DNA from 4 places in the Streptomyces sp. NPDC001093 genome. Region 1 is predicted to be linked to each of the others. Evidence: riboswitches for the same ligand, from Rfam matches in the RefSeq annotation. Region 1 holds a riboswitch; each other region holds the start of a gene.
The links. Region 1 has a riboswitch for cyclic di-AMP ahead of ABT288_RS36765 (transglycosylase SLT domain-containing protein). Riboswitches for the same ligand answer to the same signal wherever they lie in the genome.
Positions count from the first base shown of each region.

Region 1 (6,989 bases):
GACTTCAACCCGCGCACGGGCGCCCAGTTCCGGCTGTTCGAGAACGAGTCGGGCGTGGACGTCGTACGCGCCATGCACCTGAACCTGACCGGCCGCCCCGTTCCGGAGGGGGAACAGCGCGCCGGCCACCGCTACATCGTGGAGAACATCGACCTCCCCGCCCTCCTCGCCTACCGCCGCAGCGGCTATACGACGCCGCACGCGCCGGCGAAGGCGAGCGGGACGGAGCTGGCCTGGCTCGCGGGTGACGACCCGCTGCCGTTCCTCACGATGCTCGCCCGCTTCGTGCGCCCGGGCGCGAAGCACCTCTATCAGCTGTGGCGGACCAATCGCCGCGGCAGCGGCACCTCCACGAAGTAGGCAAAGCCACACAAAGAGTGGCGCACCATGTCCTGGGGAGGGACTTCGTGACTCGACCGGTTGCAGTCATCGGGGCCGGGCCGTTCGGCCTGTCCACCGCCGCCCATCTGCGGGCGCGCGGCATCCCCGTCCGCGTCTTCGGCGACCCCATGGTCAGCTGGAGCGACCACATGCCCGAGGGCATGCTCCTGAAGTCCACGCCCGCCGCCTCGAACTTCGACTGCCCGCAGCCCGGCCACACCCTCGCCGACTACTGCGACGCGGCCGGGATCAGGCGCCTGGTGGCCGACGAGGACATCATCCCGGTGGATACGTTCATCGCCTACGGTGAGTGGTTCCAGCAGAAGCTGGTCCCCGACCTGGAGCGGGTGCGGGTCGTCTCCGTGGACCGCGACAAGAGCGGCTGCTTCGAGCTGAAGCTGGACTCGGGGGAGATGTTCACCGCGCGCGCGGTCGTCGTCGCCACCGGTCTGGCGGGCCTCGCGCACCTGCCCGCGGAGCTCGCGGGAGCCGCGGCCGACGGGCCGGCGGCCACCGGCCCGGTCTCGCACAGCTCCCAGCATCACGATTTGCGCCGTTTCGCCGGCAAGGAGCTCATCGTGGTCGGCTCCGGCCAGTCCGCGCTGGAGACGGCGGCGCTCGCCGCCGAGGCGGGGGCACGCGTGCGTGTCGTCGCGCGCGGCCGCGGCCGGGTCGCCTTCGGCGCGCCGCCCTGGGAGCAGCCGAAGCTGCGCCCCGAGTCCCCGTTCGGCCGCGCCTGGTCGCTCTGGGCGTTCAGTTACTACCCGCACCCCTACCGCTATCTGCCCGAGGCCACCCGCCACTTCCTGGTCCGCCGCGTGCTCGGACCGCTCGGCGCCTGGTGGCTGCGCGAGCGCTTCGAGAGCGCGGTGCAGGTGCAGGACGTGGCGCGAGTGGTGAGCACCGAGGCACCGGACGGCAGCCCCGTCCTCACCGTCCGCACCCACGGCGGGCACATCGAGCGGCTCACCGCCGACCACGTCATCGCCGCTACCGGCTACCGTGTCGACGTCGCGGCGATGGACTTCCTCGGCCATGAGCTGCGCACCCGGCTCGCGGTGAGCCGCGGCACACCGAAGCTCGGCCCCGGCTTCGTCTCGTCCGTTCCCGGCCTGTACTTCACCGGCCTGCCGGCGGCATCGTCGTACGGCCCGGTGATGCGCTTCGTCTGCGGCACGGAGTTCGCCTCCCCACGCCTGGCGAAACACGTGGCGTCGGCCCACGGCTGAGGCCGCCGGCCGCGCCTGAGCCCCCCGTCAACAATCATCAACGAGGAGCCGGTCGGCACTACTTGGGGTGGACCAGTACGTAAGTGCGCAGGACGACAAGGTGAGTCGGCGGGGCCCGGTATCCGTATTCTCTGATCATGGCAGCCACCCCCGCATACGCACTGATCGCCACCGACCTGGACGGAACGCTGCTGCGCGGCGACGACACCGTCTCCGACCGGTCGCTCGCCGCGCTCGCGCGGGTGGCGCGGGCCGGCGCCCGGCACCTGGTGGTGACGGGCCGCCCGGCCCCGCGGGTACGGCCGCTGCTGGCACGCCTCGGCTGTACGGGGCTCGCGGTGTGCGGGCAGGGCGCACAGGTCTACGACGCCGGGACCGGCCGCCTGCTGTGGTCGGTCCGGCTGGACCGGGAGCTGGCCGAGACCGCGCTCGGCAAGATCGAGGCCGAGGTGGGGCAGGTGTACGCGGCCGTCGACCAGGACGGGGTCGAGGGGCTCACGCTCATCGAGCCCGGCTACCGGATGCCGCACCCGACCCTGCCCGCGGTCCGGGTCGGCCGGCGCGACGACCTGTGGTGCGCGCCGATCAGCAAGGTGCTGCTGCGCCACGCCGGACTGTCCGACGACGAGTTGGCGGCCATCGCACGCGCGGTGGTGGGCTCGCTGGCCACGGTCACCATGTCCGGGCCGGGGACCGTGGAGCTCCAGCCGTCCGGGGTGACCAAGGCGACCGGTCTCGCGCTGGCCGCCGAGCGGCTCGGGATCGCGGCGGAGGAGGCGCTGGCGTTCGGCGACATGCCCAACGACATCCCGATGTTCGACTGGGCCGGACACGGAGTCGCCATGGCCAACGCGCACCCCGAACTCAAGGCGGCGGCCGACGAGATCACCCTGTCGAACGAGCAGGACGGCATCGCGGTCGTCCTCGAAAGACTGTTCCCGACCGACTGACCGGCACATCAGTACAGGACCGTGCCCAGCGCCCCGGCCCGCCCTGTACATGACCGTCCTCGGTGCACGGGTGTCCCAGGTGCACGGCCGTCCCCGGAAGAGTGACGGCCGCCCGGCGCGTGCCCCTCCGTCAGGTGTGGGCACACGCCGGGCGGCCGATTCCGCGCCGGTCGGCGGGACCGTCAGTACGCGCTGAACACGTTGTCGATCGACCCGTACCGGGCGGCGGCGTAGTTGCAGGCCGCGGTGATGTTGGCGACCGGGTCGTAGGGGTCGAAGGAGGTGCCGGCCACGTGGTACGCGTTGAAGGTCGGGTCGATCACCTGGAGCAGACCCTTGGACGGGATGCCCGCGGCGGCGTTGGAGTCCCAGAGGTTGATGGCGCGCGGGTTGCCGGAGGACTCCCGCATGACGTTGCGGTAAATGCCGTTGTAGGTGCCCGGGATGCCCTTCTGGGCCATGATCGCGAGGGACTCGCGGATCCAGCCGTCGAGGTTGTTGGGGTACCCGGCGACGGTGGTGGCGGCGGTCTTGGTGGTCGTGCCGGTGGCCGCGGAGGCGCTGGTGGCGCCGACGAGCGACACAGCGAGGACGGCGGCACCGGTGCCGGCGACGGCGAAGGCACGGGCGAGGCGGGTGGTGCGGGTGCGGCGGGGCTGAGCGGCAGCGGGCATGAAGGAAGTCCTCTCCGGCGCCTGCGAGGTGAGCTGTCGGGTTCGGGCGGGGAGGTGCCCGGCCTTGCCTTCGTGCGAAGACAGGGCTTCACCCCTAGCCGTTCCGGTGCGGCGTGTGCCGTCCGGTCCGGCGGACTTACCTGGGTCCCCCGCTCCTGCCGTACGAATGAGTTCGTCGATGGGTTACGCGGGCGGCGGCAGGATTCGGCGTCCGCCCGACGGCCGGAACGTATGCGAGAGCACATGTCGGGAACAAGTACTCGATTCACACAACGCACCATTTGACCTTGGTCTGTGCCGTTTGGGGTACTTGATCCTTTGCGTTTGCCAACCCTCAACTCGCCGACAGGGGAAGGGGAGAGGAGGCCTGACGGCTCCACGGCGCCGAAGGTCGTGCGTGACTCAACTCACGAAATAACAAAGTATTTCAAATCAGACATAGGGGATTTGGGTGGGTCGGGCGGGTGGTGGTGGAACCCGCGACGCGGCGCCTGTCGTTGTCCGGGGCGTAGGTATTACTCCGCTCGCCTCCTCGGCTCGCGACAAACCGTGCCTGTTCCTGTTAAGTCGATGAATGTCCGCTCATATCACTTGATCAAAAACATACTGGTCGTGATCCGATACCGCCCAGCCTGGACCGGTGGGCGCTATCGGTGATCGAAACAGGACCGGATACGCTGACTTGAGTGATGGCAGCGACCTATCGACAAACCGTGTAATCGCCAGCAGACACCAGCAGACAGGAGACCCCTCGTGACCGTCGTCGGGCCGTTCGGGCTGAGCGTGCGGGACCAGGCTCTGGAAGCCGATGTCCAGGCCGGATTGGCGGCTGTCGAGGAAGGCTTGCTCGAGGCCACCAAGAGTGAGGTCCCGTTCATCACGGAGGCCGCGCAGCACCTCGTACGAGCCGGCGGGAAGCGGTTCCGGCCGCTGCTCGTGATGCTCGCGGCCCAGTTCGGCGACCCCTACGCGCCGGGCATCGTGCCGTCGGCCGTCGTCGTGGAGCTGACCCATCTGGCCACGCTGTACCACGACGACGTCATGGACGAGGCGGCCGTGCGGCGCGGCGTGGCCAGCGCCAACACCCGCTGGGGCAACTCCGTCGCGGTCCTCACCGGCGACTTCCTCTTCGCCCGCGCCTCCCAGATCCTCGCCGACCTGGGCCCCGAGGCGGTCCGGGTGCAGGCCCTCGCCTTCGAGCGGCTGGTCACGGGCCAGATCCTGGAGACCGCCGGCCCCTCCGACGGCCGCGACCCGGTCGAGCACTACCTGGACGTGCTCGGAGGCAAGACGGGCTCGCTGGTGGCGGTCTCCTGCCGGTTCGGCGCGATGATGTCCGGCGCCGACGAGACCGTCGTGGACGTGCTCACCCAGTACGGCGAGCGGCTCGGGGTCGCCTTCCAGCTCGCCGACGACGTCCTGGACATCGCCTCCGACTCCCACGAGTCCGGCAAGACCCCGGGCACCGACCTGCGCGAGGGCATCCCGACCCTGCCCGTGCTCCGGCTGCGCGAACGCGCCGCCCGCCTCGGTCTGCCCGAGGACATCGCGCTGTGCGACCTGCTCGACTCCGACCTCAGCGACGACGCCCGGCACGCCGAGGCGCTGGCCGCGCTGCGCGCCCACCCCGCGCTGGAGCAGGCCCGCCGCGACACCGTCCGGTACGCGGAGGAGGCCCGCGCCGCGCTGGCGCCGCTGCGGGAGTGCGACGCCAAGGCCGCGCTGCTGGAGCTGTGCGACGCGGTGGTGCACCGCGCCGGCTGACCCGGCCGCCCGCCACGCCACGCCTCTGGTTGTACGACCGGCACGCCTCCGGCTGTGCGCCGCGCCGCGTGTCGGCCGTACGTCACGGCCCGCCGCCTGCGCCGTCTGCCGCACCGCGCTTCCGGCCGTACTCCACGGCCCGCCCCGCCGCCCGCCGCGCCGCGATTCCGGCCGTGCGGATCCGGCGCGCTTCGGCCGTGCGTCGCGCGCCTTCGGCCGTGCGACCGGCCCGGATCCGTCCATCCGTACGGCCCTGCGCCATCGGTACGACCGTCCGGCCCGTGCATCCGTACGCCCCCTGCGCGCCCGTAAAGCCCCGTCCGTTCCGGTGAGACCCCTACGGGTCGGCGGAGTCGCGGCCCCCGCGTGTCATACCGCAGGCGTACGCGGAGTTGGCTCCGAGGTCTGACGCTTCCTCATGGCTGATTTGGTGAGATGGAAGCCACGGAAATCACCACTCCTCACCGATTCGGGTGAGAATGGCGGCTCTGGTGGACCAGCGTGACAACAGCCGCCGCCGACGACGGAGGTAAGGCACACATGGCACCGTACGAATCCGACGACGCAGTGGACGCCGCGCGAGTGGACGCCGCGCGTGACGAGGAGCGGCAGGCCGGGCGCCGCAGGGCCGCCCGTTACGCGGTCCCGGTCGCCGTGGTGGGGGTCGCGGCGGCCACGATCGGTCTGGTCCCGGCGCTCGCCGCCTCCGGCGACCCCGACCTGCCCAGGATCACCGCGCAGCAGCTCATCGAGAAGATCGCCAAGTCGGACGTGCAGCAACTGTCCGGCACCGTGCGGATCGACACCGACCTCGGCCTGCCCAACCTCGGCGGCCTGGCGAACAACCTGTCCTCCGCCGCCGGCAAGGGCTCCGGCGACGGCTCCTCCGCCGATCCGCAGTCCCAGCTCACCTCGCTGGTCTCCGGCACGCACACGCTGCGCGTGGCCGCCGACGGCCCCGAGAAGCAGAAGCTGTCGCTGCTGGAGAGCGGCTCCGAGTACAGCCTCATCCACAACGGCAAGAACATGTGGGGCTACGACAGCAAGACCAACGAGGTGTACCACGGCATCTCGGCCGACTCCGGCAAGGAGCACAGGGCCGAGCCCCCGGCCACGCCGAAGGACTTCGCCGACCAGGCGCTGAAGTCGGTGGACGGCACCACGTCCGTCACCGTCGACGGCACCGAGCGGGTCGCCGGGCGCGACGCCTACAAGCTGCTGATCAAGCCCAGGCAGTCCGGCACCACGGTCGGCGCCATCAGCATCGCCGTCGACGCGAAGACGGGTACGCCGCTGAAGTTCACGCTGACGCCGAAGAGCGGCGGCGCCGCCGTCCTCGACGTGGGCTTCACCCAGGTCTCCTTCGCGAGGCCGGCCGCGTCCACCTTCGACTTCGCCCCGCCCAGGGGTGCGAAGGTGACGGAGGAGAAGAAGGACTCCGCGGCTCGCAAGCACGCGCCTGAGTCCGGTGGGGACTTCGCCAAGGGCATGAACGGCGCCGAGGTCCTCGGCAAGGGCTGGACGTCCATCGCCACCTTCGACACCGGCGCCAAGGGCGGCCTGCCGACCGGCTCCCGGGGCGGTGACCTCGGCGGCTTCCTCGGCTCGCTGGGCGACAAGGTCTCGGGCAAGTTCGGCAAGGGCACGGTCTTCTCCACCCGCCTGGTCAACGCCCTGATCACCGACGACGGCAAGGTGTACGCCGGCGCGGTGACCAAGGACGCCCTGGTGAAGGCGGCGAACGCGGGAAAGTGAGCCCTTCCGGGCACTACGGACCGTGACCGTACGTTCACCCTTCACGGAGGCACGAACCGAGGGGGAGCCGATGGACGGAACGTCCGCCACGGAGCGGGAGGCGGGAAACGCGGGGAAGCGTGCCCCGGGGCAGGTGGAGGACGCGGGGAAGCCTGCCCCGGGGCCCGCGGAGGCGAGCGTCATCGCCACCCGCGGCCTCACCAAGCGCTACCGCGGCGGACAGCTCGCCGTCGACG
Region 1 covers NZ_JBEPBF010000107.1:21,589-28,577, forward strand. The annotation lists gene ABT288_RS36750 (carboxylate--amine ligase) at 1-360, shown strand, start outside; gene ABT288_RS36755 (FAD-dependent oxidoreductase) at 408-1,610, shown strand; gene ABT288_RS36760 (HAD family hydrolase) at 1,748-2,560, shown strand; gene ABT288_RS36765 (transglycosylase SLT domain-containing protein) at 2,743-3,234, opposite strand; cyclic di-AMP (ydaO/yuaA leader) riboswitch at 3,240-3,422, opposite strand; gene ABT288_RS36770 (polyprenyl synthetase family protein) at 3,988-4,998, shown strand; gene ABT288_RS36775 (LolA family protein) at 5,539-6,753, shown strand; gene ABT288_RS36780 (ABC transporter ATP-binding protein) at 6,824-6,989, shown strand, end outside.

Region 2 (6,989 bases), on a different contig from region 1:
TTTCTATGGATATGATCGTTTTGCCGCGGATGCGGCCGAATGCTACCGGGACCTGAAGGCCCCCCGGCAGGTGCGGAGGTTCACGGAACAGGCCTTGTCCAAGCCGACCGAGGAGTTCGTACGGTCGCACGGCCTGCGGCTGGTCGTCTCGGCCGTCGCCGAGCTGGAGTCCGGGAACCTCGACGCCGCCTGCGAGCAGGGCGTGCGGGCCGTGGAGGTGGCCGGTCGGATCTCGTCCGCGCGCACGACCGAGTACGTGAAGGACCTTCTGCACCGGCTGGAGCCGTACGGGGACGAGCCGAGGGTGGTGGAGCTGCGGGAGCGGGCGCGCCCGCTGTTGATGGCTCCGGCCTGAGAACCGTCACACCCGCGTTTGAAGGCGTTGTCAGTGGCGCAGTGCACTATCGAGGTGGGAGGTGGTGCAGGTGCCGGTCGGGGCCTACGACTGTGATGTGCTCGTGGTCGGTGGGGGGATCGTCGGGCTGTCCACGGCGTATGCGATCACGCGGGCCGCACCGGGCACGGCGGTCACCGTGCTGGAGAAGGAGCCGGGACCGGCCCGGCACCAGACGGGGCGCAACAGCGGGGTCATCCACAGCGGGATCTACTACCGGCCGGGCTCCCTCAAGGCGCGGTACGCGGTGCGGGGCGCCGCCGAGATGGTCAAGTTCTGCGCCGAGTACGGCATCGCGCACGCCGTCACCGGCAAGCTGATCGTCGCCACCGAGCGGGAGGAGCTGCCCCGGCTGCACGCGCTCGTGCAAAGAGGCCGGGAGAACGGGATTCCGGTCAGGGAGCTGGGCGCCGCGCAGATCGGTGAGTACGAGCCCGAGGTGAGAGGGCTGGCCGCCATACACGTCGGGACCACCGGCGTGTGCGACTTCGTCGGCGTCGCCCGGCAGCTGGCGCGGGCCTCCGGGGCCGAGATCCGCTACGGCGCCCGGGTCGTACGGATCGACCGGCGGCCGGAGCGGGGCGTGGCCGTGCTCACCTCGGGCGGAGACGTCGTACGCGCGCGCGTCCTGGTGAACTGCGCCGGGCTGTACTGCGACGAGATCGCGCGGCTGACCGGGGACGAGCCCCCGGTGCGGATCGTGCCGTTCCGCGGGGAGTACTACGAGCTGGCGCGGCCGGAGCTGGTGCGCGGCCTGGTGTATCCGGTGCCGGACCCCGCCTTCCCGTTCCTCGGGGTCCATCTGACCCGGGGCATCGACGGCGGCGTGCACATCGGCCCCAACGCGGTGCCGGCCCTGGCCCGGGAGGGGTACGGCTGGGGGGTCCTACGGCCCCGGGAGCTGGCCGGGACCGTGGCATGGCCGGGGTCGTGGGCGATCGCCCGGCGGCACTGGAGATACGGCGCGGGGGAGCTGCACCGCTCGCTGTCGAAGGGGGCGTTCCTGGAGGCGGTGCGCAGACTGCTGCCCGGGGCGGAGGCGGACGACCTGGTGCGGGCCCCTGCCGGGGTGCGGGCGCAGGCGGTGTTGCGCGACGGGACGCTGGTGGACGACTTCCTCATCCGAGAAGGGAGCCGGGCGGTGCATGTTCTCAACGCGCCGTCCCCCGCAGCGACCGCCTCTCTGCCGATCGGTCGGGAGGTCGGGCGGCGGGTGCTGTCCATGCTCGGGGCGCTGTAGTGGCCGTACCAGGGGGCTCGCCCCCGGCCCCCGTCCGCCCCCTGGTGGAGCGCCGTAAAATCGGAAGCACTGTGTCTGACTTCCTCAACGCCCCCGAAGCCCCCTCGCCGGCCCCCCACCCCCCCGGCGCGTCCATCCGGCATACCCGGGCCAAGGGGGAGCCGCGGTTTCCGGACGGTCCCAGGGCGGACCCCGCCGGGTCGCACTTCGAGCGGCGGATCCGGAGTTTCCAGCCGCGGCGCAGCCGGGTGACCTCCGGGCAGGCGGACGCGCTGCAGCGGCTGTGGCCCACGTGGGGGCTGGACATCGACGGACAGCGGGTCATCGACCTCCCCGAGCTGTTCGGGAACGACGGGCCCGTCGTCCTGGAGATCGGCTTCGGGATGGGCGAGGCCACCGCGCGGATGGCGGCGGCCGACCCGGACACCAACATCCTCGCCGTCGACGTGCACACCCCAGGTCAGGGCAATCTGCTGGCTCTCGCCGACCGCAACGGGCTGTCCAACGTCCGTGTGGGCAACGGGGACGCGATCATCCTGCTCCGGGAGATGCTCGCCCCCGACGCGCTCGACGGGCTGCGCGTGTACTTCCCGGACCCCTGGCCCAAGAAGCGGCACCACAAGCGGCGGCTCATCCAGCCCGAGTTCCTGACCCTCGCCGCGACCCGGCTGAAGCCCGGCGCGCTCGTGCACTGCGCGACCGACTGGGAGCCGTACGCCGAGCAGATGCTCGAGGTGCTCACCGCGCACCCCGACTTCGAGAACACGCAGGCGCGCGGCGGTTTCGCAGCACGCCCCGAGTTCCGGCCGCTGACCCGTTTCGAGGGGCAGGGACTGGACAAGGGACACGTGGTGAACGATCTGCTCTTTCGTCGCGTACCCCACCAGGACCGATAATCCGCTCCAGCCCCTCGTCCCGTCACCGTTAGGGTCGATGCCGTGGCCACCAGTCCTCCGTTTCCGACGTATCCGCCGGGTCCCCACGGCCCCGTGCCGTTCCGCCATCCGCACTGGTGGCAGCGCAGGTGGGTGCGGTACGGGGCACTGATCACACTGCTCGCGCTGTCCGGGCTCGTCATCCTGGCGCTGGTGCGCAGACAGACCGGTACCGAGGGGTTTCTCGTCGGGCTCGGTCTCGCCGTGCTGCCCGTGCCGTGGCTCATAGCGGCATTCCGGTGGCTGGACCGGGTCGAGCCCGGCCCCTGGCGGAACCTGCTCTTCGCGTTCGCCTGGGGGGCCTGCGCGGCGGCGCTGATAGCCATCGTCGCCAACAGCTTCGCGACGAAATGGATAGCCACCGCCACGGCCGATCCGGCCAGTGCGAACACCCTGGGCGCCACCGTGATCGCGCCCATCGTGGAGGAGTCCGCCAAGGCCGCGGCCGTGCTGCTGGTCTTTCTCTTCCGCAGACGTCACTTCACCGGGATCGTCGACGGGGTGGTGATAGCGGGCATCACCGCCACCGGGTTCGCGTTCACCGAGAACATCCTCTACCTGGGTACGGCCTTCGGGGCCGACCAGCTCAGCGGCGGCCGCGGCATCCCCTCCGTCACCGCCGCCACCTTCTTCGTGCGCATCGTGATGTCCCCGTTCGCGCACCCCCTGTTCACCACCATGACCGGCCTCGGCTTCGGCATCGCCGCGCTCTCCGCCGAGCGGCAGCGCGCCCGGCGGGCGCTGCTGCCGGTCTGCGGTCTGCTGCTCGCGATGAGCATGCACGCCTTCTGGAACGGCTCCTCCACCTTCGGCGAGTTCGGCTTCTTCGCCGTCTACGGCGGATTCATGGTGCCCGTGTTCGGGCTGCTGACCTGGCTCGCGATCTGGACGCGGCAGCGGGAACTGCGCACCGTGCGCGAGGAGTTGCCGGCGTATGTGCTGGCCGGGTGGCTGGGGCCGGCCGAGCCGTTCGCGCTCGGGTCGATGCGGGCCCGGCGGACGGCCCGTGACTACGCCCGGCACCACGGCGGCAAGCCGGTGGCGCGGGAGGTGGCGCGCTACGAGACGGACGCCACCTCGCTCGCGTTCCTGCGGCGCCGGGGGCGTCAGGGGAAGGCCGGGGCCGACTTCGTCGTACGGGAGCGGGAGCTGCTGGACGAGCTGTGGAAGCGGAGGAACGCGGCACGGCCGGCGCTGGAGTATGCGGCGCGGATGGCTCCACCGGTTCGGCCGATGTACGCGGCGCCGGTGCCGATGCCCACGGCGTATCGGCCGGGGTACGGCAGTCCGGCGGCGCCCTACTCTGCTTACAACCCGTATCAGTCGTGACCGATCGGGTGGCGGAGGGTATGGCACCGCCGGAATCCGCCGTCGTGGCCGAGCGCCGTTGCGGCGGAGGAATCAAGCCGGCGGGAGGGCTCAGGCAGACGCTGCCGTCAGCCGCGCCAGCTCCTCCTCCGTCAGCTTCAGGTCCGCCACGGCCAGGAGGGCCGGGAGCTGGGCCGGCGTGCGGGCCGAGGCGATCGGGGCCGTGATCGTCGGCTGGGCCGCCAGCCAGGCGAGGGCGACCGTGGCGACGGGGGCGTCGTGGGCGCCGGCGATCTCGTCCAGGGCCGCGAGGACCTTCTGGCCGCGCTCGGTCTCCGCGTACTCCTGGGCCCGGCCCGCGCGGGCGCTGTCGACCTTGGTGCCGGGGCGGTACTTGCCGGTCAGGAAGCCTGCGGCGAGGGAGAAGTACGGCACGGCGGACAGGCCCTCCTTGGCGGCCAGGTCCTGCAGCGGGCCCTCGTAGGTGTCGCGGGAGACGAGGTTGTAGTGGGGCTGGAGGGCGACGTAGCGGGCCAGACCCTCGCGGTCGGAGACCTCGAGCGAGGCCTTGAGGCGCTCGGGGCTGATGTTGGAGGCGGCGATGTGGCGGACCTTGCCCGCCTTCACCAGCTCGTCCAGCGCGCCGATGATCTCCTCGACCGGGATCTCGGGCTTGTCGAAGTGGGTGTAGTAGAGGTCGATGTAGTCGGTGTCCAGGCGGCGCAGGGAGGCGTCGGCGGCGGCCTTGATGTTGGCGGCGGACAGGCCCTGGAACTCGGGGTGCTGGCTGACCTTGGTGGCGATGACGACGCGGTCGCGGTTGCCGCGGGCCTTGACCCACTTGCCGATGATCGTCTCGGACTCGCCGCCCCGGTGGCCCTCGATCCACGCCGTGTAGGAGTCGGCGGTGTCGATGAAGTTGCCGCCGACCGCCGTGTAGGCGTCGAGGACGGCGAAGGAGGTGTCCTCGTCGGCGGTCCAGCCGAAGACGTTGCCGCCGAGGCAGAGCGGGAAGACCTGGAGGTCGGAGGAGCCGAGTGTGCGCAGAGAGGTCATGCTCTGTGCCAACGCCGGCGGTGGATGACCGCATTCCACCACCGGCGTCAGGATCGCCCGAACGGAGGCGTCAGGGGGTGAGGCCCTTGTCCCGCAGCCACGGCGCCGGGTCGATGGCGGTCGCCTGGCCGTTCGGGTGGACCTCCAGGTGCAGGTGCGGGCCGGTGACGTTGCCGGTGGCGCCGACGCGGCCGATGACCTGGCCGGTGGAGACCTTCTGCCCGACGGAGACGTTGATCGAGGACTGGTGGCAGAACCACAGCTCGGTGCCGTCGTCCAGGGTGATGACGGTGCGGTAGCCGTAGGCGCCCGCCCAGCCGGCCTGGGTGACCGTGCCGCTGTGGACGGCCTTGATGAGGGTGCCGGTGGGGGCGGCGAAGTCGAGGCCGGTGTGGTAGCCGGAGGACCACATCGCGCCGGGCTGCCCGAAGGTTCCGGTGATCGTGTACGAGACGACCGGCAGCGTGTACTCCTTGGCCAGCTCGGCCAGCCGCTTGGCCTCGGCGGCCTGCTTGGCGTCGGCCTCCGCCTTCGCCTTGGCGTCGGCGGCCTCGGCGGCGGCGGCCTGCTCCGCCTTGGCGGCCGCGGCGGCGGTCTGCTTGTCGGCCGCGGCGATCGCGGCGACGGTGGCCTTGCTGTCGGCCTTGTTCTGCTGCTGCTCGGCCTGGGCCATGATCCGGTTGCGCAGGGCCTCGCCGGCGTTGCCGCCGCCGGCGCTGTCGGTGGTCACACCGACCTTGCTGAGGCCGGTGGCGGTGGCCTGGGGCGTGTCGGAGGAGCCGCCGAAGATGTGCTCGACGGAGTTCAGGTCCGGCAGGGATATGGAGACCGGCGGCTTGCCGGTGTTGGCGCTGGCCATGCCGCCCGCGCCGACCGCGGCCATCACGCCGACGCCGAGGACGGTGGAGCTGCGCGCGAAGCCGCCGCGCTGCTTGGCGACGCGGTGCCGGCCACGGACCGGGGAGACGGAGTCCTCGGTGGGGTTCCACTCCTCCCAGGGCCCCTCCTCGGCGCGGTAGGCGCCGTAGCCGAAGGTCTCCGGCTGGGCTTGCGGGGGCACGAACGGGGCTTCTGGGGCGGGCCGGTTGGACGCCACTCGGGCGTACTCCTTTCCTTCCTCCGCCTACCGGGTTAGCTGACGGGTTCGGAGCAGGAAGGTCTCCTACGCGCGTATACCGGCCGGTATCCGCGCGATTCACCCCAAGGTGGTGGTTCCCCGGCTCCCTTGCGGGATTAGGCGCGTGCGCACGGAGCCGCCTCTTGTGGCGGCTGGGACGACCGCGCTGCGTTATCGAACGTTAATAGACCTGCGAGTCACTTTCCAAGCCGTTCGGCTTGATCATTAACCTTTTCCGAGCGGGACTTACCGGCCAGGAGTGCGGCAAATGGGGCGAGTTGGCCGCCGCTCAGGAGTCTCGGCGTTTTTGATGGTGACTCAGATGTTATGCGGAGGGCGTCCGTCCGGTCACTGTGGGTGAAGACGATCAGGTGGCGCCGGGCGGCACACCGGGTGGTGTACAGTAGAGACACAACGACGCGGGGTGGAGCAGCTCGGTAGCTCGCTGGGCTCATAACCCAGAGGTCGCAGGTTCAAATCCTGTCCCCGCTACTGAAGGCTCAGGGCCGGAATCCATGGGATTCCGGCCCTGAGTGCTTTCCGCCCCTGTACGGGACGGGCCGGGGCGGGCTCACCCCAGCAGATGCCCGTTCGGCGCCTTGGCGGGGCCCTCCAGCTCGGGCAGGACGACCACCTCCGCGCCCGCCTTCGCCAGGACGCCGCTCCCGTCGGCCGCGTCCACGAACGTGTCCGGCTCCCGCCAGGCCGTGACCACCCTGCGCACCCCCGCCCGAAGGATCAGCTCGGCACAGGGCGCGGGCCGCGAGGCCCGCCGGGCGCAGGGCTCCAGGCTGCTGTACACCGTGGCGCCGGCCAGCCGCGGATCCGCCGGGTCGAGCTTGGCGAGGGCGGCCTCCTCCGCATGGACCACTGGGTCGTCTCCCTCGCGCGAGTGACCCCGCGCGAGCTCCGTACCGTCGGCCGCGACCACCACCGCCC
Region 2 covers NZ_JBEPBF010000001.1:2,478-9,466, forward strand. The annotation lists gene ABT288_RS00015 (NsdA family TPR-like regulatory protein) at 1-355, shown strand, start outside; gene lhgD (L-2-hydroxyglutarate dehydrogenase) at 417-1,634, shown strand; gene trmB (tRNA (guanosine(46)-N7)-methyltransferase TrmB) at 1,706-2,530, shown strand; gene ABT288_RS00030 (PrsW family intramembrane metalloprotease) at 2,573-3,898, shown strand; gene ABT288_RS00035 (aldo/keto reductase) at 3,989-4,933, opposite strand; gene ABT288_RS00040 (M23 family metallopeptidase) at 5,004-6,029, opposite strand; cyclic di-AMP (ydaO/yuaA leader) riboswitch at 6,039-6,183, opposite strand; tRNA gene ABT288_RS00045 (tRNA-Met) at 6,469-6,542, shown strand; gene ABT288_RS00050 (dihydrofolate reductase family protein) at 6,622-6,989, opposite strand, start outside.
Region 2: another riboswitch for cyclic di-AMP. It lies ahead of ABT288_RS00040 (M23 family metallopeptidase); the one in region 1 lies ahead of ABT288_RS36765 (transglycosylase SLT domain-containing protein).

Region 3 (6,989 bases), on a different contig from region 1:
CCGTCCTCCATGCCGGTCAGGAAGACGACGGGGAACTCCAGGCCCTTGGCGGTGTGCAGGGTCATCAGGGTGATGACGCCGGAGCCTTCCTCGTCCTCGTCGGGGATCTGGTCGGAGTCGGCGACCAGCGCCACCTGCTCCAGGAAGTCGGCCAGCGAAGTGGCCTCGCCTTCGCCGCGCTCCTGCTCGAACTCCCGGGCCACGGCCGCGAGTTCCTGGAGGTTCTCGATGCGAGTCTCGTCCTGCGGGTCGGTGGAGGCCTGCAACTCGGCCAGATAGCCGGTGCGTTCGAGCACCGCCTCCAGGACGGTCGCGGGGCCCGCGCCGGACTCGACGATCGTACGCAGATCCTCCATCAGCGTGTTGAACCGCTTGACGGCGTTGGTGGAGCGCGCGGCCATGCCGTACGCCTCGTCCACGCGCTTGAGCGCCTGCGGGAAGCTGACCTTCTCGCGCTGGGCGAGGGCGTCGATCATCGCCTCGGCGCGCTCGCCGATGCCGCGCTTGGGCACGTTGAGGATGCGGCGCAGCGGCACCGAGTCCTCGGGGTTGGCGAGGACGCGCAGGTAGGCCAGGACGTCCCGGACCTCCTTGCGCTCGTAGAAGCGGACACCGCCGACGACCTTGTAGGGCAGGCCGACACGGATGAAGACCTCTTCGAAGACACGGGACTGGGCGTTGGTGCGGTAGAAGACGGCGACGTCACCCGCCTTGGCCTCGCCCGCGTCGACCAGGCGGTCTATCTCGTCGGAGACGAACTGGGCCTCGTCGTGCTCGGTGTCGGCGACGTAGCCGGTGATCCGCGCGCCCTGCCCGGCGTTGGTCCACAGGTTCTTCGGGCGGCGGGACTCGTTGCGCTCGATGACCGCGTTGGCGGCGGACAGGATGGTCTGCGTGGAGCGGTAGTTCTGCTCCAGCAGGATCGTCGTCGCGTTCGGGTAGTCCTCCTCGAACTGCAGGATGTTGCGGATCGTCGCGCCCCGGAAGGCGTAGATCGACTGGTCCGCGTCACCGACGACGCACAGTTCGGCGGGCGGGAGGTCGTACCCGCCGGGCGGGGTGTCGCCCTCCTCGGCGGAGCGCTCCCCCGTGCCGACGAGTTCCCGCACCAGCGCGTACTGGGCGTGGTTGGTGTCCTGGTACTCGTCGACGAGGACGTGCCGGAAACGGCGGCGGTAGTGCTCGGCGACGTCGGGGAAGGCGCGCAGGAGGTTGACCGTCGTCATGATCAGGTCGTCGAAGTCGAGCGCGTTGGCCTCGCGCAGGCGCGACTGGTAGAGCGCGTAGGCCTGGGCGAGGGTCTTCTCGAAGCCGTCGGTGGCCTGGGCGGCGAAGTCCTCCTCGTCGATCAGCTCGTTCTTCAGGTTGCTGATCTTGGCGCTGAACGACTTCGGCGGGAAGCGCTTGGGGTCGAGGTCCAGGTCGCGGCAGACCAGGGCCATCAGGCGCTTGCTGTCGGCGGCGTCGTAGATCGAGAACGACGACGTGAAGCCGAGCTTCTTCGACTCGCGGCGCAGGATGCGCACGCACGCGCTGTGGAAGGTCATCACCCACATCGCGTTCGCGCGCGGGCCGACGAGCTGCTCGACACGCTCCTTCATCTCGCCCGCGGCCTTGTTGGTGAAGGTGATCGCGAGGATCTGGCCCGGGTGCACGTGCCGCTCGGCGAGCAGATGGGCGATGCGGTGGGTGAGCACGCGGGTCTTGCCCGAGCCGGCGCCGGCCACGATGAGCAGCGGGGAACCGGCGTGCACGACCGCGGCCCGCTGGTTGTCGTTCAGCCCTTCCAGCAGCGCCGCCGAGTCGATCGCGGGGCGCGGGGCGCCGTCGCGGTAGTACGCGTCCCGCTCCGGCGGCGCGTCGAACTTCCCGCCGAACAGATCGTCCGGAAGCGGCTCCGGAGCGTGATCGTCGTCGGGCGGCGGCGGGGGCTCCTCCTCGTGCCCGCGAGGGGCCTGGAGGTCCGCCAGGAAGCTGTCGTCAAAGAGGCTGCTCATCGCTCTCCGAGTCTAGGGCGCCCCACCGACAACCGGTCGCAGTCCCCGGAACATGGCCGGTTCCGGAAGAGAGTTGATCGTGACCGCGGAATGAGCCTCCGCCTGCTCACACAACGGAACCACCCGATGACACAGGAGCGAAACCTGCCCCAGGTCACGAAAATGTATCGGACATATCACGCACCAACCTTCACAGGAGTCACACGAGTTGGCTAGCGTGCGTGCGGGCCGTACGACCCCTACCGGCGAACCTCGCCGGGCCGCACGGCCTCCGCCGAGTCCGGTGTGCCCCGCAGGGCGCCCGGAGCCGGGGACCCACCGACCTCTGGGGTGAATCGGCCGGCTCCCACCCGGGACGCCGCCGTAGGGCAACCCTTCCGAACCACCGCCCGAACCCGACAGCTAACCCGGTAGGCGGCCCATTGGAAGGAGTCGCCTCCCTTGGCGTCGCACCGCAAGACGCGCCCCGGCGGATCCATCGGATCGGGCCTTCGCACCCCCGCCCTCGCCACCGCCGCCCTCACCTCCATGGCCGTGCTCTCGCAGACCGCAGAGGCCGCCCCGAGTACCGATCGCACCAAGCCGAGCCTGGAGGAGGTCGAGAAGAAGGTCGACGACCTCTACCGCCAGGCGGAGTCGGCGACCGAGAAGTACGACGCGGCCAAGGAGCGGTCCGTCAGACAGCGGGGCCGCGTCGACGCCCTGCGCGACGACGTCGCCCGGCGCACGGCACGCCTCAACAAGGCCCGCGAGGAACTGGGCTCCTTCGCCGCGGCGCAGTACCGCACCGGTGCCGCCGCTCCCGGCACGGCCACCTTCCTGCTGGCCAACGACCCGCAGGACTACTTCGACCAGACCCAGCTGATGAACCGGCTGACCTCGCGGGAGAAGAGCGCGGTCGACGACTACATCGGCGAGCAGGCCGCGACCATGAAGCAGCGGCGGGAGGCCGCGCAGAGCCTGCAGACGCTGACCGACTCACAGCACGACCTGCAGACCGCCAAGGCCACCGTCCAGAAGAAGCTGGCCTCGGCGCGCGAGCTGCTGTCGCAGCTGTCGGCCCAGGAGAAGGCGCGCCTGGCCGCCATCGAGCGGGAGAAGCAGCAGGAGGCGGCGCGCAAGGCGGCCGAGCTGGCGAAGCAGCAGGCGGCTCAGCAGCAGGCCGCCTCGTCGTCACCGTCGTCCTCCTCGTCGTCATCGCCCACGGGGTCCGGATCCGGATCCGGTTCGACGGGCTCCGGCTCGACCGGGTCCACGACGACCGGCTCGTACGACACGAAGGCCGAGAAGGCGCTCGCCTTCGCCCGCGCGCAGATCGGCAAGCCGTATGTGTGGGGCGCCATCGGGCCGGACTCCTACGACTGCTCGGGCCTCACCCAGGCCGCCTGGAGAGCCGCCGGCGTCACGCTTCCGCGCACCACGTACGACCAGGTCAACGCGGGCACCACGGTCTCGCTCGCCGACGCGCGGCCGGGCGATCTGGTCTTCTTCTACGACGACATCAGCCACGTCGGCATCTACATAGGCAACGGCATGATGATCCACGCCCCGAAGCCGGGCGCGTACGTCCGTGAGGAGTCGATCTACTACGGCGGCGAGTCGATCATCCACAGCGTGGTCCGACCGGGCTGACCGCCACCCGGACCACCGGCGCGGCCCAGCCCCTCCCGCTCCACGCGCGCGTGCCACCGCAGTGCACGTGCACGCGCGCGTGCCGGAGTCGTGGTCTCCCGTGCCCGGGGCCGCCGGATCCACACGCCCACGCACGCCCTGCCGACGCCCTGAGCCTCGCCACCCGGACCGCTGATTCCCGCACGCGCGTGCCGGTCTTTCCTGCGCCGATGCCCGGGTGCAGTCTTCGCTGCCGCGTTCCCTGCCGCCGGACATGCGTGGCCCTTCTGCCTCCGGACACGCTCGGCCTCGCCCGCCCCCACGCCCGCGCGCGGCCTCCCCTGTCTCCCCCGCCCGCGCGGGGCTCCCCTGCCTCCCCACGCCCGCGCGGGCCTCCCCTGCCACCACGCACACGTGCGACCTCCCTGCCGCCACGCGCGCGTACCGGCGTTTTCGCTCTTCACGCGCGCGTGCCCTTACGGGCAGGGACGCCGCGGCTGCCTGGCATCGGGCGCATGCCCGGCATCTCAGGTCTGCGCGCTTGGTGGGCGGAGCGGTCCCCCGCGGCCGGGGCCGCCGTGATGCCGACCGGCGTGGTGTCGGTGGGGCTGCGCATGACCGGCGCCGAATCGGTCTCACGGGTGGTGCTGGCGATGGCGGGCGTCGCCTGGGCCGCGCTGGCCGCAGCATTCGTCCTGCGGCTGGTCGGCGAGCGCGAGCGCTGGGTGACCGAGGCGGAGAGCCTGGGCGCGCTGACCTCCGTGGCCGCGACCACGGTGCTCGGCACCCGGGTCTCGGCGCTGGGCCGGCAGACCCTGGCCGAGGCACTGCTGGCGCTCGCGGCGCTGCTCTGGCCGGTGCTGCTGGTCATGGTCGTACGGCGCTGGAGGCCGCGCATGCCGGGCGCAGTGTTTCTGTGCTGTGTGGCCACAGAGGGGCTCGCCGTACTGGGCGCCACGCTCGCCGCGGCCGAGCGCACGGCGTGGCTCGCGCACACCGCCCTGGTGCTGTTCTGGCTGGGCCTGGTGCTCTACGGCCTGGCGCTGGCCCGCTTCGACATACGGCAGGTGCTGGAGGGCGCGGGCGACCAGTGGATCGCGGGCGGTGCGCTCGCTATCTCGGCGCTGGCCGGGGCGAACCTGCTCATCGCCGGGGACGCGGGCATGTACCTGTGGAACGACGACGACCGCGGTGCGCTGCGCACTGTGACGACGGCACTGCTCGTGCTGGATCTGGTCTGGTACGTCGTACGGCCCCGGCCCGGCTACGACGTGCTGCGGTGGGCGACGGTGTTCCCGATCGGGATGACGGCGGTGGCGGCGCTGCCCGTCGGCACCGCCCTCGGCGTCCCGTGGCTCGACCGGCCGGGACGGGTGCTGCTGTGGGCTGCGGTGGCGGCGTGGCTCGCGGTCGCCGCCGGTGCGGTGCGCGCGGCCCGCGCCGGCGGCGGGGACGGCTGACCGTCAGGTCCACAGGACGGCGATGAAGATGTTCGTCATGGTCAGCGCGCCGACCACTCCGAACAGGCTTTTGTCGATCTTCTCCTCGTCGCGCTTGACGTAGACCAGCCCGAGGATCACGATCAGCAGCGCCAGCTTGACGCCGATCTTGAAGGTGTTGACATGGTGGTCGTCGGCCTGGTTGAGACCGACCAGGGCCACGCCGGTGACCAGCATCGTCAGCGCGCCGTGCAGCATCCCGGGCACGAACCGGGCCGTGCCCTGGCCCATCGCCTTCATCTGGGTGAGGAAACCGCCGAGCAGCGCGGCGATGCCGATGATGTGCAGGCCGACGAAGAGATGGATGAGTACGTCCATGGGCCCGGAGCCTAACCAGGGGCCCCACAGCCCCCTGCCACCGGCCCCGGTCACAGCGGTCGGCGAGCCCGCCGGCGATCTTGCATATATGCGCCCCATAGCACCGTGCGCATCCCGTCCGTACCGCTTTCCGCGCTTCGGTCACCACGCTGCGTGAAGCCGACGACTCCGGAACGGCTATGCGGTCACGTGCGGTCACATCCCGTTCCGTCGAAGCCAGTTCCGTACACCGCGTTACACGCTCGTCACAATCGGGCCTAGCGTCCTTCCCCAGGTGACCGGCTCCCCATCGCCGCCCGGGCCAGGGGCGGCCGTCGGCCACCACCGCCGAGAAGGGTCCGGCGGCGGCCTGCTTCCCCTGTGCGGGCCGCCGCCGGACGCACAGACCCCTCGGTCGTGCGAGTCGTACGGAAGGACGTGACGGTCCAGGTGGCAGCGCACCGCAAGCCCCGGCAACGTTCGACGGGCGGCCATACGGCCCGGACGGCAGCCACGCTCGCCCTGGCGGGCGCCGCCACCGCGACGGGGTTCGACGGGACGGGACACGCCGAGCCGCGGCTGACTCCGGCACAGGTGAAGGCCGAGGTGGACAAGCTGTACCAGGAGGCCGAGGCCGCGACCGAGAAGTACGACGGCGCGAAGGAGCAGGCTGACGCGGAGCAGCGGCAGCTGAACGCGCTGCGGGACGAGACCGCCCGCAAACAGCAGAAGCTCGACATCGCCCGGAACGCGCTGGGTTCGTTCGCGGCGGCGCAGTACCGCGAGGGCGGCTTCGCACCGGCCTGGCAGCTGGCCCTGTCCGGCGACCCCGACCGGTACCTGGACGACGCCGCGTTCGTGGAGCGGGCCGGTGACCGGCAGGCCGCTGCGGTGTCCCGGGTACGCGGACAGCTGCGGGAGATCGAGCAGTTGCGGGGCGCGGCACGCATCGAGCTGAAGTCGCTGCGGTCCCGGCAGGCCGAGCTGCAACGGCGGAAGAGGACCGTCACCGGCAAGCTGGACGAGGCCCGGCGGCTGCTGGCGCTGCTCCCTCCGCAGCAGCGGACCCAGGTCACCGGTGGTGACGGCGCCGCACCGGGACGTGCCTCCCGCTCGGCCTCGGACACCCGGGACGCCCTGGAGCAGGCCGGGTCGGCCACCGCTTCGAACACACGCGCCGCGGCCGCCGTCGACTACGCCTACGCCAAGCTCGGCAGCCCCTATGTGTGGGGCGCGGCCGGCCCGAACGCCTTCGACTGCTCGGGCCTGATCCAGGCCGCCTACCGCTCCGCCGGCATCTCCCTGCCCCGCACCACCTACGCCCAGATCAACGCGGGCCGGCGCGTCTCCCGCTCCGAACTCCAGCCTGGTGACCTGGTGTTCTTCTACTCCGGGATCAGCCACGTCGGGATCTACGTGGGCAACGGGCAGATCATCCACGCTCCGAACCCCTCGGCACCGGTCCGGCTGGCCCCGCTCGACCTGATGCCGTTCGCGGGGGCGACCCGGGTGGCCTAGGAACGGGCCCGTAGGGATCAGACCAGCCGGCGGGCCGTCGCCCAGCGGGTCAGTTCATGGCGGTTGG
Region 3 covers NZ_JBEPBF010000116.1:20,071-27,059, reverse strand. The annotation lists gene pcrA (DNA helicase PcrA) at 1-1,997, opposite strand, end outside; cyclic di-AMP (ydaO/yuaA leader) riboswitch at 2,260-2,431, shown strand; gene ABT288_RS38325 (C40 family peptidase) at 2,439-3,629, shown strand; gene ABT288_RS38320 (tellurite resistance/C4-dicarboxylate transporter family protein) at 4,124-5,068, shown strand; gene ABT288_RS38315 (hypothetical protein) at 5,072-5,425, opposite strand; gene ABT288_RS38310 (C40 family peptidase) at 5,855-6,922, shown strand; gene ABT288_RS38305 (LuxR C-terminal-related transcriptional regulator) at 6,940-6,989, opposite strand, start outside.
Region 3: another riboswitch for cyclic di-AMP. It lies ahead of ABT288_RS38325 (C40 family peptidase); the one in region 1 lies ahead of ABT288_RS36765 (transglycosylase SLT domain-containing protein).

Region 4 (6,989 bases), on a different contig from region 1:
GGCAGTCCTCGCCCTTCAGGAACCGCTGGCAGCGCACGCCGCCCGTGGCCCGGCCCTTGCGCGGGTACTGGTCGAACGGGGTCAGCTTGGCGGTCGTCTGCACCGAGTCGTCCAGCGTGCCGCGCGAGCCCGCGACCGTGAACACCACCGCGTCGGCCGCCGGGTCGACCGCCGTGAAGGAGATGACCTTCGCGCCCTCGGCGAGCTTGATGCCCGCCATACCGCCGGCCGGACGGCCCTGCGGGCGCACGATGGACGCCTGGAAGCGCAGCAGCTGCGCGTCGTCGGTGATGAACACCAGGTCCTCCTCGCCGGTGCGCAGCTCCACCGCGCCGACGATCCGGTCACCCTCCTTCAGCGTGATGACCTCCAGCTCGTCCTTGCTGGACGGGTAGTCGGGCACCACACGCTTGACGATGCCCTGCTCGGTGCCGAGCGCCAGGCCCGGGGACGACTCGTCCAGCGTGGTCAGGCAGACCACCGTCTCGTCGTCCTCCAGGGAGACGAACTCCGCCAGCGGCGCCCCTCCGGAGAGGTTCGGCGCGGCCGCCGTCTCCGGCAGCTGGGGCAGGTCGACCACGTTGATCCGCAGCAGCCGGCCCGCCGAGGTCACCGCGCCGATCTCGCCGCGCGCGGTCGCCGGCACCGCCGAGACGATCACGTCGTGCTTGACGCGCTTGGCGCCGGCCTGCTCCGGGAACGGCTCGGCGGTCGCCGTACGGGCCAGCAGACCCGTCGAGGACAGCAGCACCCGGCACGGGTCGTCGGCCACCTGCAGGGGCACCGCGGCCACGGGGGCGCCCGCGGACTCCAGCAGGACCGTACGCCGGTCGGTGCCGAACTTCTTGGACACGGCGGCCAGTTCGGCCGAGACCAGCTTGCGCAGCTCCGCGTCGGACTCCAGGATCCGGGTCAGCTCCGCGATCTCCGCGGTGAGCTTGTCCTTCTCCGACTCCAGCTCGATGCGGTCGTACTTGGTGAGCCGGCGCAGCGGCGTGTCGAGGATGTACTGCGTCTGCACCTCGCTCAGCGAGAAGCGCTGCATCAGGCGCTCCTTGGCCTGCGCGGAGTTCTCGCTGGACCGGATCAGCCGGATGACCTCGTCGATGTCGACCAGCGCGGTCAGCAGGCCCTCGACCAGGTGCAGCCGGTCGCGGCGCTTGGTGCGGCGGAACTCGCTGCGGCGCCGGACGACGTCGAAGCGGTGGTCGAGATAGACCTCCAGCAGCTCCTTCAGGCCCAGCGTGAGCGGCTGGCCGTCGACCAGCGCGACGTTGTTGATGCCGAAGGTCTCCTCCATCGGGGTCAGCTTGTAGAGCTGCTCCAGGATCGCCTCCGGCACGAAGCCGTTCTTGATCTCGATGACCAGGCGCAGGCCGTGCTCGCGGTCGGTGAGGTCCTTGACGTCGGCGATGCCCTGGACCTTCTTCGCGTTGACCAGGTCCTTGATCTTCGCGATGACCTTTTCGGGGCCCACCGTGAAGGGCAGTTCGGTGACGACCAGGCCCTGGCGGCGGGCGGTCACCGTCTCGATCGAGACCGTCGCGCGCATCTTGAAGGTGCCGCGGCCCGTCGCGTACGCGTCCCGGATGCCGTCCAGGCCGACGATCCGGCCGCCGGTGGGCAGGTCCGGGCCCGGGACGTGCTTCATCAGCGCGTCCAGGTCCGCGTTCGGGTACTTGATCAGGTGGCGGGCGGCCGCGACGACCTCGCGCAGGTTGTGCGGCGGCATGTTCGTCGCCATGCCGACCGCGATGCCCGAGGAGCCGTTGACCAGCAGGTTCGGGAAGGCGGCGGGCAGCGCCACCGGCTCGCGCTCCTGGCCGTCGTAGTTCGGCGCGAAGTCGACCGTGTCCTCGTCGATCGACTCGGTCATCAGACTCGTCGCCTCGGCCTGCCGGCACTCGGTGTACCGCATGGCGGCCGGCGGGTCGTCGTTGCCCAGCGAGCCGAAGTTGCCGTGGCCGTCGACCAGCGGCACGCGCATGGAGAAGGGCTGGGCCATGCGCACCAGGGCGTCGTAGATCGACGCGTCGCCGTGCGGGTGCAGCTTGCCCATGACCTCGCCGACGACACGCGCGCACTTCACATAGCCGCGGTCGGGGCGCAGGCCCATCTCGTTCATCTGGTACACGATCCGGCGGTGCACCGGCTTGAGGCCGTCACGGGCGTCCGGCAGGGCGCGCGAGTAGATGACCGAGTACGCGTACTCGAGGTAGGAGCCACGCATCTCGTCCACGACGTCGATGTCGAGGATCCTCTCCTCGAACGAATCGTCGGGCGGCGGGGTCTTCGTGCTGCGGCGGGCCATCGCTGCCGGCTCCTTGCTGAAGCGATTGACTGATCTGACGCGGACCATTGTGGACCGCGGCACTGACAACCCGTACCACGACCCGGTCCCGGGAGGTTTCCCAGCATCCCCGGGCGGGTCCGGCCAGGGCCGCGGGATCCGCTGTGGGCGTACGTCCCGCCGGAACTTCGTCGAGGTCCCGCACGGTTTGCATACAGTGGCAGGAACGGCAGGAAAACCGCGGTTTCCACAACCGCCTCCGCTCGCGAAGGGATGTACATGCCCATGGGTCACACGACCACAGCCGAGGCAGGCTCCGGGGGCCTGACAGCGACCGAGCACCGCCTGGCCAACGGTCTGCGCGTGGTGCTCTCCGAGGACCACCTGACCCCGGTCGCGGCGGTCTGCCTCTGGTACGACGTCGGCTCCCGCCACGAAGTCAAGGGGCGTACCGGCCTGGCTCACCTTTTCGAGCACCTGATGTTCCAGGGCTCGGCGCAGGTCAAGGGCAACGGTCACTTCGAGCTCGTGCAGGGCGCCGGAGGCTCGCTCAACGGCACCACCAGCTTCGAGCGCACCAACTACTTCGAGACCATGCCCGCCCACCAGCTGGAGCTCGCCCTCTGGCTGGAGGCCGACCGCATGGGCTCGCTGCTCGCCGCCCTGGACGACGAGTCCATGGAGAACCAGCGGGACGTCGTCAAGAACGAGCGCCGTCAGCGCTACGACAACGTGCCCTACGGCACCGCCTTCGAGAAGCTGACCGGCCTGTCGTACCCGGAGGGCCACCCCTACCACCACACGCCGATCGGCTCGATGGCGGACCTGGACGCGGCCACCCTGGAGGACGCCCGCCAGTTCTTCCGCACCTACTACGCGCCGAACAACGCGGTGCTCTCCGTGGTCGGCGACATCGATCCCCGGCAGACCCTCGCCTGGATCGAGAAGTACTTCGGGTCGATCCCCTCCCACGACGGCAAGCCCGCCCCCCGCGACGGCTCCCTGCCGGAGGTCATCGGCGAGCAGAAGCGCGAGGTCGTCGTCGAGGAGGTCCCGGCGCGCGCCCTGATGGCCGCCTACCGCCTCCCGCACGACGGCACGCGCGCGTGCGACGCCGCCGACCTCGCCCTGACCGTCCTCGGCGGCGGCGAGTCCTCCCGCCTCTACAACCGGCTCGTGCGCCGCGACCGCACGGCCGTCGCGGCCGGCTTCGGCCTGCTGCGGCTCGCCGGCGCGCCCTCCATGGGCTGGCTGGACGTGAAGACCTCCGGTGACGTCGAGGTGCCGGTCATCGAGACCGCCATCGACGAGGAGCTGGCCCGGTTCGCCGAGGAGGGCCCCACGCCCGAGGAAATGGAGCGCGCCCAGGCCCAGTTGGAGCGCGAGTGGCTGGACCGGCTCGGCACGGTCGCCGGCCGCGCCGACGAACTGTGCCGGTACGCCGTCCTGTTCGGTGACCCGCAGCTCGCCCTCACCGCCGTCAAGCGCGTCCTGGAGGTGACCCCCGAGGAGGTCCAGGCGGTCGCCCAGGCCCGCCTGCGCCCCGACAACCGCGCGGTTCTGGTCTACGAGCCGAAGTCCCCGGAGAAGGCCCCGGACGCCGACGTCCCCGAGGACCCGGAGCAGGAAGCCACCGTAGAGGCCGGTAACGAGAACGAGGAGACGGCCAAGTGACCCAGCTCGCCACCATGGACTTCCACCCCCAGCCGCAGCCCGGCGAGGCCAAGCCGTGGGCGTTCCCGGCGCCCGAGCGCAGCGCGCTCGACAACGGCCTGACCGTGCTGCGCTGCCACCGCCCCGGCCAGCAGGTCGTCGCCGTCGAGGTGCTGCTCGACGCGCCCCTGGACGCCGAGCCGGCCGGTCTGGACGGCGTCGCCACGATCATGGCGCGGGCCTTCTCCGAGGGCACCGACAAGCACTCCGCCGAGGAGTTCGCCGCCGAGCTGGAGCGCGCGGGCGCCACGCTCGACGCGCACGCCGACCACCCCGGCGTCCGGCTCAGCCTGGAGGTCCCGGCCTCCCGCCTGGCCAAGGGCCTCGGCCTGCTCGCCGACGCGCTGCGCGCGCCCGCGTTCGCCGACAGCGAGGTGGAGCGGCTGGTCCGCAACCGCCTGGACGAGATCCCGCACGAGCTGGCCAACCCCTCCCGCAGGGCCGCGAAGGAGCTCTCCAAGGAGCTGTTCCCGGTGGCCGCGCGCATGTCGCGCCCGCGCCAGGGCACCGAGGAGACGGTCGAGAAGATCGACGCCGCCGCCGTACGCGCCTTCCACGGCCGGCACGTACGCCCGGCCACCGCCACCGCGGTCGTCGTCGGCGACCTCACCGGCGTCGACCTGGACGCGCTGCTCCTCGACACCCTGGGCGCCTGGACGGGCACCCCGGGCGAGCCGCGGCCCGTGCCGCCGGTGACCGCCGACGACACCGGACGCGTGGTCATCGTGGACCGGCCCGGCGCCGTGCAGACGCAGTTGCTCATCGGCCGCGTCGGCCCCGACCGGCACGACCGTGTGTGGCCCGCCCAGGTGCTCGGCACCTACTGCCTCGGCGGCACCCTCACCTCCCGCCTGGACCGCGTCCTGCGCGAGGAGAAGGGCTACACCTACGGTGTGCGCGCGTTCGGCCAGGTCCTCAGGTCCGCGCCGGACGGCACGGGCGCGTCGATGCTCGCCATCAGCGGCTCCGTGGACACCCCCAACACCGGCCCGGCGCTGGAGGACCTGTGGAAGGTGCTGCGCACCCTCGCCGCGGACGGGCTGACCGACGCCGAGCGGGACGTGGCGGTGCAGAACCTCGTCGGGGTGGCGCCGCTGAAGTACGAGACCGCGGCCGCCGTCGCGAGCACGCTGGCCGACCAGGTCGAGCAGTACCTGCCCGACGACTTCCAGGCGACGCTGTATCAGCAGCTGGCCGCGACGGGCACGGTGGAGGCCACGGCGGCCGTCGTGAACGCCTTCCCGGTGGACCGTCTGGTGACCGTCCTCGTCGGTGACGCCGCCCAGATCAAGGCACCGGTGGAGGCGCTGGGGATCGGTGAAGTGACCGTGGTGGCGGCCGAGTAGTCCCCGTAGGGACGGCTGCTGAGTGACGGCACACGCGCGTGGGGCCCTGACGACCGACTCGTCGTCAGGGCCCCTGCTGTTCCACTCCCTTCTCCAGATGCCCGATTTGAGACGGAGGTTGCCTGTCTGCCCTGTGGGATGCGCTACAAAGGCCCGGATCGGTTTGGGGTTCGAAGCAGGCTTCCGTAGCGTCGTCCGGGCTGTTCGTCGGTAGGCAGTGCGCCGCACCCGCGGCACCGGACAGCCATCGCCGAGTCCCCGTACGGCGCGAGCCAGGGGAGCCGGGGACCCACGCAGTCCCTGGGGTGAATCGGGCGCCCGCGCCAGCGCGAGGGAGTCCGTAGGAGACCTTCCTGCTCCGAACCCGTCAGCTAACCCGGTAGGCGAGAGGGAAGGAAAGGACCAGCCACTCCATGGCGTTCATGTGCGCCACCGGGAAGCACCGCAAGCCCGGCCGGGTCAAGCGCACCACCGCTCAGGCGGCAGGCGTCGCGGCCCTCACCACCACCGGTGTCATCGGCACCCTCGCCGCCTCCCCGGCGCTCGCCGCCGAGAACACGGTGGAGCAGACCGGCCTCACGCCCGTCCTCGCCGTGAGCGACGACGTCGCCGAGCACATCGACGCACAGGCCACCGCGCAGCAGCGGGCCGCCGAGCAGAAGGCGGCCGAGGAGGCCGCGGCCAGGAAGGCGAAGGAGGAGCGCGAGGCCAGGGCCCGCGCCGCCCGGGAGGCCGAGCGCGAGCGCCTGAACGCCTTCGTCGCCCCGATAGCCGACTCCTACGTCTCCACCGGCTACCAGGCCAGCAGCTCCCTGTGGTCCTCCGGCCGCCACACGGGCATAGACTTCCACGCCGCCAGTGGCACCCCGGTCCACGCGGTCGGCTCCGGCACGGTCGTCTCCACCGGCTGGGGCGGCGCGTACGGCAACCAGATCGTGATCAGGATGGCCGACGGCATGTACACCCAGTACGGCCATCTGTCGTCCATCGGCGTCTCGGTGGGCCAGCAGGTCACCCCGGGCCGGCAGATCGGCCTGTCCGGCGCGACCGGCAACACCACGGGCCCGCACCTGCACTTCGAGGCCCGTACGACCCCCGACTACGGCTCGGACGTCGACCCCGTCGCCTACCTCCGCAAGCACGGCGTGAACGTCTGACGCCTCGTCGCACTGCATGCGAAGCCCCGGCTCACCGAGCCGGGGCTTTCGCCGTCTTTTCACGGGCGCCACCCGATCCGCTGACCAAAAAATATCCATGGATTCCGGCCCGCCGTCGGAAATTCCGGCTCATTGGAATAGAGTCACGGAACAGGCGTCCATCGTCGACGTTTCACGGGGATTAAGGCGGAGGTCGGTCATGCGTATTCCGGCGCACTCGGTGTGCACGGCCATCCGGGACGACATCGTCGCGGGTGTCTACGAGCGCGGCGGCCGGCTGACCGAGGAAGTCCTGGCCCGCCGCTACGGCGTCTCGCGCGTCCCCGTCCGCGAGGCTCTGCGCACCCTGGAGGCCGAGGGCTTCGTGGTGACCCGCCGGCACGCGGGCGCGTGCGTGGCCGAGCCGACCGAGCAGGAGGCCGCCGACCTGCTGGAGATGCGCCTGCTGCTGGAGCCGCTCGGGGCCGCCCGGGCCGCGCAGCG
Region 4 covers NZ_JBEPBF010000027.1:22,497-29,485, forward strand. The annotation lists gene ABT288_RS16260 (DNA gyrase/topoisomerase IV subunit A) at 1-2,311, opposite strand, end outside; gene ABT288_RS16265 (M16 family metallopeptidase) at 2,570-3,964, shown strand; gene ABT288_RS16270 (M16 family metallopeptidase) at 3,961-5,349, shown strand; cyclic di-AMP (ydaO/yuaA leader) riboswitch at 5,588-5,750, shown strand; gene ABT288_RS16275 (M23 family metallopeptidase) at 5,763-6,506, shown strand; gene ABT288_RS16280 (GntR family transcriptional regulator) at 6,706-6,989, shown strand, end outside.
Region 4: another riboswitch for cyclic di-AMP. It lies ahead of ABT288_RS16275 (M23 family metallopeptidase); the one in region 1 lies ahead of ABT288_RS36765 (transglycosylase SLT domain-containing protein).